2 regions of the Corynebacterium aquilae DSM 44791 genome follow, and region 1 is predicted to be linked to the other one. Evidence: predicted binding sites of a transcription regulator. Region 1 holds the regulator's gene; the other holds the start of a gene.

The links. Region 1 encodes LexA, which represses DNA repair genes until DNA is damaged. Its sites were predicted from a motif close to CGAACANNTGTTCG; they were not measured.
Region 2: the regulator LexA is predicted to act here: its motif matches at 3,156-3,169, upstream of CAQU_RS08280 (SAV_6107 family HEPN domain-containing protein).

What each region holds. Positions count from the first base shown of each region.
Region 1 covers NZ_CP009245.1:1,700,074-1,705,473, forward strand. The annotation lists gene hrpA (ATP-dependent RNA helicase HrpA) at 1-362, shown strand, start outside; gene nrdR (transcriptional regulator NrdR) at 412-873, opposite strand; gene CAQU_RS07190 (hypothetical protein) at 1,120-1,413, opposite strand; gene lexA (transcriptional repressor LexA) at 1,926-2,606, shown strand; gene CAQU_RS07200 (DeoR/GlpR family DNA-binding transcription regulator) at 3,019-3,807, shown strand; gene ptsP (phosphoenolpyruvate--protein phosphotransferase) at 3,929-5,400, opposite strand, start outside.
Region 2 covers NZ_CP009245.1:1,966,044-1,971,443, reverse strand. The annotation lists gene CAQU_RS08295 (polyprenyl synthetase family protein) at 1-1,055, opposite strand, end outside; gene metF (methylenetetrahydrofolate reductase [NAD(P)H]) at 1,373-2,335, shown strand; gene CAQU_RS08285 (GNAT family N-acetyltransferase) at 2,365-2,952, opposite strand; gene CAQU_RS08280 (SAV_6107 family HEPN domain-containing protein) at 3,290-3,805, shown strand; gene CAQU_RS08275 (DUF3040 domain-containing protein) at 4,131-4,523, shown strand; gene mraZ (division/cell wall cluster transcriptional repressor MraZ) at 5,104-5,400, shown strand, end outside.

The DNA of each region.
Region 1 (5,400 bases):
CCGCCATCGACGACATGACCAAACAACTGTCCGTGCTGCTCCCCCCGCACGCGCTCTCACTTCACGGAGCAGCGCGCCTCCGGCATCTCCCCCGCTATCTCGAAGCGATGAAGATTCGTCTCGAAGACATGGATCGCGATCCCGACCGCGACGAAGATCTGTCCATGACCATCGAAAATGTGCAACAGCTCCTAGAACAAAAACTGGCACAGCTCGGACCGGGCGCTGAAAAAACAGCAGCAGTCAAAGACATCATCTTCATGATCGAAGAATTGCGCGTGAGCCTGTTTGCACAACGACTCGGCACCGCAGGAACCGTCAGCGCCCGCCGCATCGAAAAAGCAATCGCAAAATTGGGATAACAGACAAAAACAAGGTGCCCGCCGACAAATCGGCCGGGCACCTTGATTCTTACTTCAGCGAAGACTTCGCATGCCGTCGCATCATGCGAATTTCCTTTTCGAAGTCTTCTGCACTATCAAAACTGCGGTAGACAGACGCAAATCGCAGATAAGCCACCTCATCAAGCTCCCGCAGCGGATCCAAAATAGCCAAACCGATATCGTTGGCGTTGACCTGCGAGGTGCCCTTCAAACGCACAGTTTCCTCCACCTCTTGAGCAAGCCGTTTCAAAGCGTCATCGCTGACGTTTCGCCCCTGGCACGCCCGCCGCACACCCAAAATAACCTTGTCGCGCGAAAAAGGTTCCGTCACGCCATTTCGTTTCACCACCAACAACATCGCCTTTTCCACCGTGGTGAATCGACCGCCACATTCGGGGCACTCCCGGCGTCGCCGAATAGCAGACCCACTGTCCACCACACGGGAGTCGATCACACTGGAGCTGTGATTGGCACAAAAAGGGCAATACATGAGGATCAATCCTTGTTCAGGTCGAGCAAGCTCTACTGGTGGGCGATGCGCCTCTAAACCTTAGTCGCTTCACTTGTTGTCCCTAAAGGGAGCAGGCACACACAAAAAATGCCCGCAAAAACCAGCTACGCCGTGGCTTTCTGAGACCTTCCACTCGTGCGGTAAAAGTGCACGGAGATAGGCCACACAAAGCCACGACGCGGTGCATCTCTGCGGGATGTATATGACAGCGCCCAGCCAGAACCCTTACTTGGCAATACTGGTCAGGGAAGTCTCATGCCCCATAGGCATCATTTGTGGGGAATCGTCGGGCGCCGGCCCCAGGATGAGGAAAGCAAGCCCCATCACCATTCCGAAGGTTCCGCCGAGCAAGATGCTCGAGAATCGACGAGAATCTGCGCCGTTATCCCGCGCTGGCTCGCGGTAGTGCACAGTCACGGTGCGAACACCAGATGAAACCCTGGCGGAAGGCAACCGACCCGGTTCGAACACAGCAGTGCTAGTGGAGGGCATAGCGTTGTTGATGGTGCGAGCAGTCATGATGGCAGTCCTTTTCTTCCGGCAAACACGCCAGAGGGTATGTCTGTTTCGGGGTGTCGTTTTTAGTGATGTGAAGCTTAAACCCGGGCTCGAAGCCTTGCAGATAAATTTAGCACCTGTGTTCGAGTTCCGCTTACATGTTCGATTTTTACCATAGCTCATCCGTTCGAACAAGTCTGAACAAAAACGACCATTCCACTAGCCACTCCCCCGCACAATCAGCTATGCTTACTGCAATAACGCGAAGCATTCGCGGTCGCCACATACAGCCATGTTCGAACGATTAGTAAAAACTCGCATCTTTTCGAACACGTTCGAACCCTAAGGTTCTTTTCGGCCCACCATTTTTGGATGCCACGCCCGATCGAGCCGAATTGCTTCCAGGGATATGCCCCTTAGAACAACCCCCCGGTTTTTCGGCACGCCCTCCAGATGCCACCCGAAACCTTAGCTATGATGGCTCACGACACCCTTAGTACGAATATTCGAATATTCAAGCAACCTGGACTCAGATGAATAACAAAACCCCCGACAAGTCCTCCCTGTCCGATCGCCAACGGCGCATCCTTGAGGTCATCCACGATGCCGTACTGCTGCGCGGATATCCGCCCAGCATTCGCGAGATCGGCGACGCGACAGGCCTGCAATCCACTTCTTCCGTCGCCTATCAGCTACGCGAGTTGGAAAAGAAGGGCTTCCTCAAGCGCGACGCCAATAAGCCAAGGGCCGTTAACGTGAAGAACCTTCCGGCGGAGAAGCAAAAGCCGGGACGTAAAACGGTTAAGGCGCCGGAGGTTTCCGAGGGGGAGGCTGCCAGCCAGCCTGCCTACATTCCGGTGGTTGGTCGTATTGCTGCAGGCAATCCGATTCTTGCCGAACAGCATGTGGAGGAATACTTCCCCATGCCCGTCGAGATTGTTGGCGATGGTGAGCTTTACATGCTGCAGGTCGTCGGCGAATCAATGCAGGATGCCGGCATCCTTGACGGTGACTGGGTGATCGTCAAGTCGCAAAAGGTTGCCCAACAGGGCGATTTTGTGGCGGCGATGATCGACGGAGAGGCTACCGTCAAGGAGTTCCACAAAGATTCGACTGGGGTGTGGCTACTCCCCCACAACACGCAATTCGATCCGATTCCGGCCAACGAGGCCGAGATCCTGGGGCGCGTTGTATCTGTGATGCGCAAGCTTTAGGGTGGCGTTTAGCATTCTTCTACCCCTTCCGACCTGGGTTTCGGAAGGGGTTTTTCGTGTGGCATCTCTTGGGAGCGCCATGTGGTTTTTAAAGACCGCACCAAACAAAAAATACACCCCCACATAGGGGTAGTTCTGCTGGTCTAGCTTATTTGAATCATCGCGGACGAAAGACACAGAATCAGAAACAATACAAGGGTTTATCAGCAGTTATAGGTGGACATCCCTCCTGTTTCATTCCGTATCTGTTGGATTATGTGGCGATAATCCCAGTCAGATCACACCCGACTGGCCCCAAAAAATCGGGCATTCATGACAAACTAGAGAGTGGATTCGGGCACATGCACAGATTCTCAGGTGCACCGATGTTTTGATTTTTTGTCCTCATGTTTATTTCACCGCTAGGAGCACCATGTACGCAGAGGAACGCCGTCGCCAGATCGCTTCCCTGACCGCTGTTGAAGGGCGCGTCAATGTCACGGAGCTCGCCGCCCGGTTTAATGTCACGGCTGAAACGATTCGTCGCGATTTGGCGATTTTGGATCAAGAGGGCACGGTGCACCGAGTGCATGGCGGTGCAGTAGCGAGCCAGAATTTCCAGACGACTGAGTTCACTGTGGATGCTCGTAGTAAGTCGGCATCGACAGCGAAAAATGCGATCGCCCACGCCGCGCTACGTTATTTGCCGCAGGCCCATGGCGGCCTGTTCCTTGATGCGGGCACCACGTTGTCGACTTTTGCAGACTTGTTATCTCAAAATTCTCAGGCCCGCCATTGGTCGATTGTGACCAACTGCCTTCCCATCGCATTGAACTTGGCTTCTGCTGGCCTCGATGAGGTCCAGTTGCTGGGTGGCAGTGTTCGTGCCATTACTCAAGCCGTGGTTGGTGATACCGCTTTGCGCACGCTGGCGTTGATGCGGGCTGATGTGGCTTTTATTGGCACCAATGCCTTGACTCTGGATCACGGCCTGTCTACTGCGGATTCGCAGGAAGCCGCAGTGAAGCGGGCAATGATTATCAACGCCCGTAAAGTTGTCGTGTTGTGCGATGCGTCCAAGATGGGCTGCGATTACTTGGTGAGCTTTGCCACGTTGGACGATATCGATGTTGTGATCACTGACAAGGGTGCCCCGTCGACGTTCGTTGATGCGTTGCGTGAGCGGGGCATTGAGGTTGTGATCGCTGAGCCTGGCGAGTAGTTTTCATCGCCTTCGGCGGGGTGTTGCTTTCGCGGTATGAGAGCAACACCCCTTTGTTATGGCGATAGCGGTGTGGCCCCTCGAAACTTATCGAGGGGCCACACCGCTATTTTGTCGGGGGTTAGCCCTTGATGACTGCGCGCACAGCTTCGCGTGCGGCGATAGCACCCTCGGCGTCCAGGGCTGCCTCAGCGGCCTTCTGGCAGGTCTCCAGGGTGACGTCTGCCAGCTGTGCACCTACGCCGGCAATGGCGGTGGAGGCGGCGGACAGGGAGTTCACACCCAGGCCGGTGAGAACGCAAGCCAACAGCGGGTCAGCGGCGGCTTCGCCACACACGCCGACGGCGGTGTCAAAGCGCTTGCCTTCGTCGCAGGTGTGCTTGATCAGTCGCAGCACGGCGGGCTGCCACGGGTCGGTCAGGTAAGCCAGCTGCGGGGACATGCGGTCGGCTGCCATGGTGTACTGGGTGAGATCGTTGGTACCGATGGAGACGAACTCCAGGTACGGCATGATCTTGTCTGCCATCAGTGCGGCAGCGGGAACCTCGATCATCGCACCCGGGGTCAGGCCACGCTCCTTGCACAGTTCAGAGAACCAGCGTGCTTCGCGGGTGGTGGCAACCATGGGGGCCATCACCCAGGTGGGAGCATTGTCGTCGCGACCGAGTTCCTGGGCAGCCTGTGCGATAGCGTCAAGCTGTCGGGTCAGCAGCGGCTCGTTGGCGCGTGCAACGCGCAGACCGCGCACGCCCAAAGCGGGGTTCATCTCGTCAGCCATGGTGGCGAAGGCGACGGGCTTGTCGGATCCGGCATCCAGGGAGCGAACGACAACCTTGGACTCGGGGAAACGCTCCAGCACCTTCTTGTATACGTTTGCCTGCTCATCGACCGAGGGTTCGGTGGTGGCGGACAGGAAGCACATTTCGGTGCGGAACAGACCGATGCCTTCCGCCTGGGTGGCGGCTGCAACGCGGGCGGCATTGCCGTCTTGCACGTTCGCGAGGAGTTGGACGCGGTGGCCGTCCTTGGTTTGTGCGGGGCCACGCCACTGGGCGACGCGCTCTGCGAACTCCTTGTATTCGGCAACCATGGCCTCAGCCTGGGCGGGGTCTGCGCCGGTGGTGATGGTTCCCAGGGAGCCATCGACGAGAACCTTTTCGCCGGCGGAGATGTTCTTCAGCTTCTCCCCAACCGCAACGATGCAAGGCACGTTGAGTTGACGGGCGATGATCGCGGTGTGCGAAGTCGGGCCACCAAGTTCAGTGACCAGGGCAACGAAGAGGCTGGTGTCTAGGGCAGCGGTATCTGCCGGGGAAAGATCGTCTGCGAACAGGACGACCGGACCGTCCACCTGGGGCAAGCCTGGTTCTTCTTCGCCACGCAGCTCTGCGATGGTGCGGTCGCGAATATCGCGCAGGTCAGTGACGCGCTCGGCCATCACACCACCCGCAGCCTCAAACATGGAGATGAATTTGGTGGTCGCGGCGACTACCGCGTAGTCAGCGGGGTGGCCGGAGGTGATGTTCTTCTTGACAGCCTTGCGCCATCCGCGGTCGCGGACCATGCCGGCTGTTGCCGACAGAACTTCCTTGG
Region 2 (5,400 bases), 270 kb from region 1:
ATTTCTCCCACACCTTCAGCCAGCGTGACGTTTTCCAGGGCGGCAAGCCCCGAAGCCGTTAGCTGGGAGATGTGTTCTTCTACCCGGTCGACGGCGCCAAGTTCAATAAGGAGGTTGGACATGGTGCGGATGTCCTCGGGGGTTTCCACCCGTCCAATGTTGTCCCGCAGGTAGCGAGCTGCTTCGGGGTTGGTTTTGTCGGCCTGCTGCACGGCGGTGGCGAACAACACGGTGCGTTTACCTTCGCGCAGGTCATCGCCGGCGGGTTTGCCGGTGACGGCGGGGTCGCCGAAAACGCCGAGGAGATCATCGCGTAGCTGGAAAGCGATTCCGATGTCGCGGCCATAAGCGCGGTAGGCCTGGATGATGTCGGCGTCGGCGCCGGCGATAGCGGCCCCGATGTGCAGCGGGCGCTCGATGGTGTACGCCGCTGTTTTGAAGCGATTAATCTTCCAGGCTTCCTCCATGGATTCGTCCCCGGCGGCGTGGGCCGAAATATCGAGGATCTGGCCACCGATGACCTCTGTGCGCATGGCCTGCCAAGGGGTGCGCACGCGGGCGAGGATTTCCCCGTCCAAGCCGGAGGTTAAAAGCATGTCGTCCGACCAAGCAAGGGCTAAGTCTCCGAGGAGGATGGCCACGGCGGCGCCGAAGTCTGCGCCGTCCCCGGCGAGGCTGTGGGCTGAGTGGCGGGCTTGCACCGCTTTGTGCACGGTGGGCTGCCCGCGGCGGGTATCGGAGGCATCAATGATGTCATCGTGGATGAGCGCGCAGGCCTGGATGAGTTCCAGGGAGGAGATAGCGGAAAGCACGTGATCGGGGTTGATTGACGTGTCGAGTCCGCCGGCGCCAACGAAACCGGCCCATGCGTACAAGGGGCGAATGCGTTTACCGCCACCCAGGCAAAAATCCTTGAGCAGTTGACCCGCATAAGAAATAGAATTGTCAATGTCATCGACAACGGCGCATTGGGCGGTGAGGAATTCGTCCAGGCGCTGAGTGACAGCGGCAGGCAAGTTGTCTGGGGTGAGGGCGGAAACGTCAGCGGTGCTCATGGCTTCCTATTCTTCCATGTTTTTCCACCGGCCCAGCAACGGACCGCGGGGGTACCTGCCCCTCGTATATGCCTGGCTGTTTGTTAGTGTTGTGGGAACTGCTGAAGTTCTGCGTCGGCGCCCGAATGGGGGTAACTGGGGGTATTGCTGGTCGTAGTGGGGTGGTGGTGTCGTTGGGACTTTGGGGTGCTTAACCGCATGTGAACAGCTTGGGCAAGTAAAACTGAACAAAGCTGTCCATTAAGGGTGTGTTTGTGCTGTACACAATCGTCTTTTGGCACCTAGAATGGGCGTCTATGTCATCACAAAGTCCACTTATGGAAAATTATCAACTCGGAATCACGGACGTGCTCCGCAGGACACCGGCTGGTCGGGTGCCTTTTTCGGTGGAATTTATGCCACCACGAGACGACACTGCCGAACAGCGGCTGAATCGTGCCGCAGCAACTTTCCATGACTTGGGTGCAAGTTTCGTCTCTGTCACCTATGGTGCCGGCGGCAGCACGAGGGCACGCACGCAGCGTGTTGCCGAACAGCTTGCCCAGAAGCCATTAACGACTCTCGTGCACCTGACTTTGGTGGAGCACACTGAAGACGAGTTGCGTGACATCCTCAAGGCTTACGCTCACGCGGGCTTATCTAATCTGCTGGCGCTTCGCGGCGATCCGCCCGGGGACCCGTTGGGGGAGTGGACTCCGGTTGAAGGCGGACTGCGCTATGCCAGCGAACTGATCGAGCTGGTGCGTTCGATTGATGAGTGCGCGCACTTTGATATCGGTATCGCATCTTTCCCCGAAGGTCACTATCGGGCGAGCACTCTCGAAGAAGATACTTTGCACACGGTCAATAAGCTGCGGGCTGGCGCGAATTACTCCATCACTCAGATGTTTTTCGACCCGGAGTACTATCTGCGGCTTCGAGACAGGATCGCAGCTTTGGATCCGGTGCAGGGAGAAAAGCCGATCATTCCTGGTCTGATGCCGATTACTTCTCTACGATCCGTGCGTCGCCAGGTCGAGCTGTCGGGTGCACACCTTCCCCGAGAGTTGGAGGAGCGTCTAGAAAAGGCCGCCCGTGGCGATGAACAAGCCAATCGCGATGACATCCGCAAGGTGGGTATTGAATATTCCACCGCGATGGCGGAGCGTCTCATTGCAGAAGGAGTGCCGGACTTGCACTTCATGACGCTGAACTTTGCGCGCGCTACGCAGGAGGTGCTGCACAATTTGGGTATGGCGCCGGCGTGGGATGCAGCCCACGGCCAGGACGTTTTGCGTTAATTTCCCCTGTTGTTCTTGTCGGGTGCGACTTAGGGGTGGGGTTGGCGCTCGGCGAGGGGTAGCGGGGCGCCCAAAATGGCAAAGGGTCGTTCGTCGCCGGGAAAGTGGAAGTGTCGGAGAACGTCCGTGAAACCCAGATCCCGGTAGAGGTGGAAGGCCCTGTTGTGCTCATCCGGGACTTCCGGTGTGGACAGCAGTATTTTCTCAGCGCTGGTGGTCTGGGCAAGTTTTTCGATCAGTTGCCTGCCGATGCCTTGTCCCTGCTGGGTGGGGTGGACGTGAACTTCGGTGAGTTCGAAGTAGTTGTGCAGGACGTCGGTGCTTAAGCCCCGTTCGATGAGTCCTTGGCGGACGTTGCTGTGCCACCAGTCGAGGTGGGTGCCGAGGGAGCCGTAGGCCACGCCGATGGGGGTTGGGAGGCTATTGGGGTCGTCGACCTCGGTGTGGAAGGCCACAACAGCGCTGAAACCCGGCTGGTAGATAGCCCGGATCCAGGCGGGGACTCGGTGGTCGAACATCTCTTTGGGGTAGTCCATTGCCGAGAGATAGATGTCCACCAGTCGGGGGCATAGGGCCGCGAACTGGTGGGGTGCAACGTGCTCGACGGAAAAACTCACTTTTCCATCGTGGCACGTGTGGAGATTTTTGTCTGGGCATTACTGGATTTCTTCCCCGGAGTGCAGTCGGTTGGTGGTGCTACTTTGTGCTTTTGGGGTCTTCGCCAGCTTGTTCGGGATTGGGGGACTAGCAGTGTTTCGATTGGGCGGGGTTTTTGCTCGAGAGAAGCGAGGTGGGGGAGGGATGGTTTTCCACAGGGGATAGAAAACTTGTTCGAAGATTTGTAGAATGGTCTTGCGGACGTCCTCTTAGAGTGACGGCTAACAAAAACACCACATGCTTGCTCGCGCCAATGGGTGAGCGCGGTGATAAGAGTTTGACGAAAAGGAGATGGCCATGGCTGTCAAGGAGAATGCACTTTTTGTGGTCCCGGCACAGGCTGTGCAGGGGCATGACCGCGCGCCGGTGCGCATTCCCTCGGCGACGCTGTCGAAAATTCGTCATTCTGCGAAGGCTGGTACGCGTTCGCGAAGCCGTGAATCTTTCTTGGAAAGCGCCGATGCCTTGCTTGAACAGGCGCTGGCGGCGCGAGCTTCACAAGATCTGGCTACTGCCTTGGAGTATGCGTATCAGGCGGGTTTGCGTACTGCCGGTGCCCGCATTGCCTCCTCCCCGGTGATTGCTGCCCGCAAGCGTCTTCCTTCCGGGGCGTGGGAGCAGTTGGCTCTCGTCGGTGCGGAATCTGCCGCGTGGGCGGAAAAGTTGGGTTCGTTTTCGCGGATTCGTTCGCGTGTTGCCAGTGGCATTGAGCCGCATGTGCCTGTGGACGTGCTAGATGAGCTCATCGCGCTGGTGCAGGATTTCAATGCGCAGACTGTTGGTGGAGAAGGTCACACTGCGGCTGCTGCATAGCGGTGACAATCCTTGTGGGTGTTAAGGCTGGGGTAGAACTTCTGTGAATTGTTCGCTGTGGCCGGAACTTTGTCGGTAGTGTTGTCGTTACATGAATAAACCGCCTGTGCGCACCATGCTGTGAAACCACCGCAGTACACGCCCACTCGTCGACAGGCCCCGTGTTGGGCTGTTGGGGAAGTGGTGATGGTTGGCGCACGGGCACCGCGTGCACGTTGCTGTTGGCGGGTGAAGGTCGATGCCGTTTCGGTCGGTATTTGCGTTCGTCCTACAATGGAGTGCAGGCCAAACGATATTGCATTACCCATTGCATACAGGAGGAACAGTGGCTCTATCTGAGCAGGAGCAGAGGATGCTTCGCGAAATTGAAGCCCAGTTGTATGCTGACGATCCGGCCTTTGGTGGCGCTGGTGCGCGCAAGCCGGGTTTCAGCGCTAAGGCTGTGGCGTTCGGGCTGCTCGGGCTGGTGCTGCTGATTGGCGGTATCGCCCTGTTCACCATTTCGCATTACTTTATGTGGCTGTCTGTGGTCGGCTTCGTGGTGATGTTCGGTACCGGTATTTGGGTTTTGCAGGGGGGATCCTCCGATGATGCCGAGGATGCTTCCGTCTCGCTGTCGCGTGGTCCGCGTGGGGTGAGCAAGATGCCGAAGTCTGCGGGGGATTCGGGCTTGGGTCAGCGCATGGAGGATAACTTCCGCAAGCGTTTCGAACAGTAACGTCTGTGATGTTGGTTGTGTAGCAACCGCGCAGAGGGTCAGCGTGATGCTGGCCCTCTTTTTTTATGCCTGAAGCGTTGTGGCCCCACACTGGCCCACCGCGCCCCACCGGGACGCGGGTTTTTGCGATTTCTCCCTTTTGCCCCACTTTGCCCCACGCCAGTCATATCTGCTGTGGGGCATGTTTGGGTTTTTGCTTCGTGCTGTGGGTAAAAGTGCTGGTTATTCGCTCTATTTGGGTTTGTAGGGTGGTGGGTTTGTGGGTGGGTGGGGGAGGTGTTGCGTGGTTTGGGTGGGGGTGCTGTGGGGTTGGCGCCCCACCTGAAGTTCCTGTAGTTGACCAGCGCTTTAATGCTTAATTGAAAGAAGTTTTGGTGTTTTTTCTTCCGAATGTGGGGCAAAGTGGGGTATTGTGGGGGACGCGTAAAGGAAGAGTGTCTCAAAGTTTCATATCTGTCGCTGGCTGCTTCGGCTATTCGGCGAGGTGAGACGGGGAGATACGACGCCTGCGCAGCCCGGAGGTTTTGGCCTTCAGGTGACGATCATGACTCTGCAGCATGGGAAGGACGGTGCCAGTTCAGTGTTTCTTGGCACCTACACGCCCAAGCTGGATGACAAAGGGCGATTGACTTTGCCCGCCAAGTTCAGGGATGAACTTGCCGGCGGACTGGCGATCGTTAAGGGGCAGGATCGCAGCCTGGCGGTGCATCCGAAGGAAGCTTTCGAGCAGCGTTTGCGCAAAGTGGCCGAAAAGTCGCGGTCCAATCCGGAGGCGCGTGCCTTCATCCGCACGTTGGCGGCCAGCGCCGATGAGCAGCGCCCCGACGGCAACGGCCGCATCAAGTTGTCCGCCGAGCACCGGGAATACGCGGGCTTG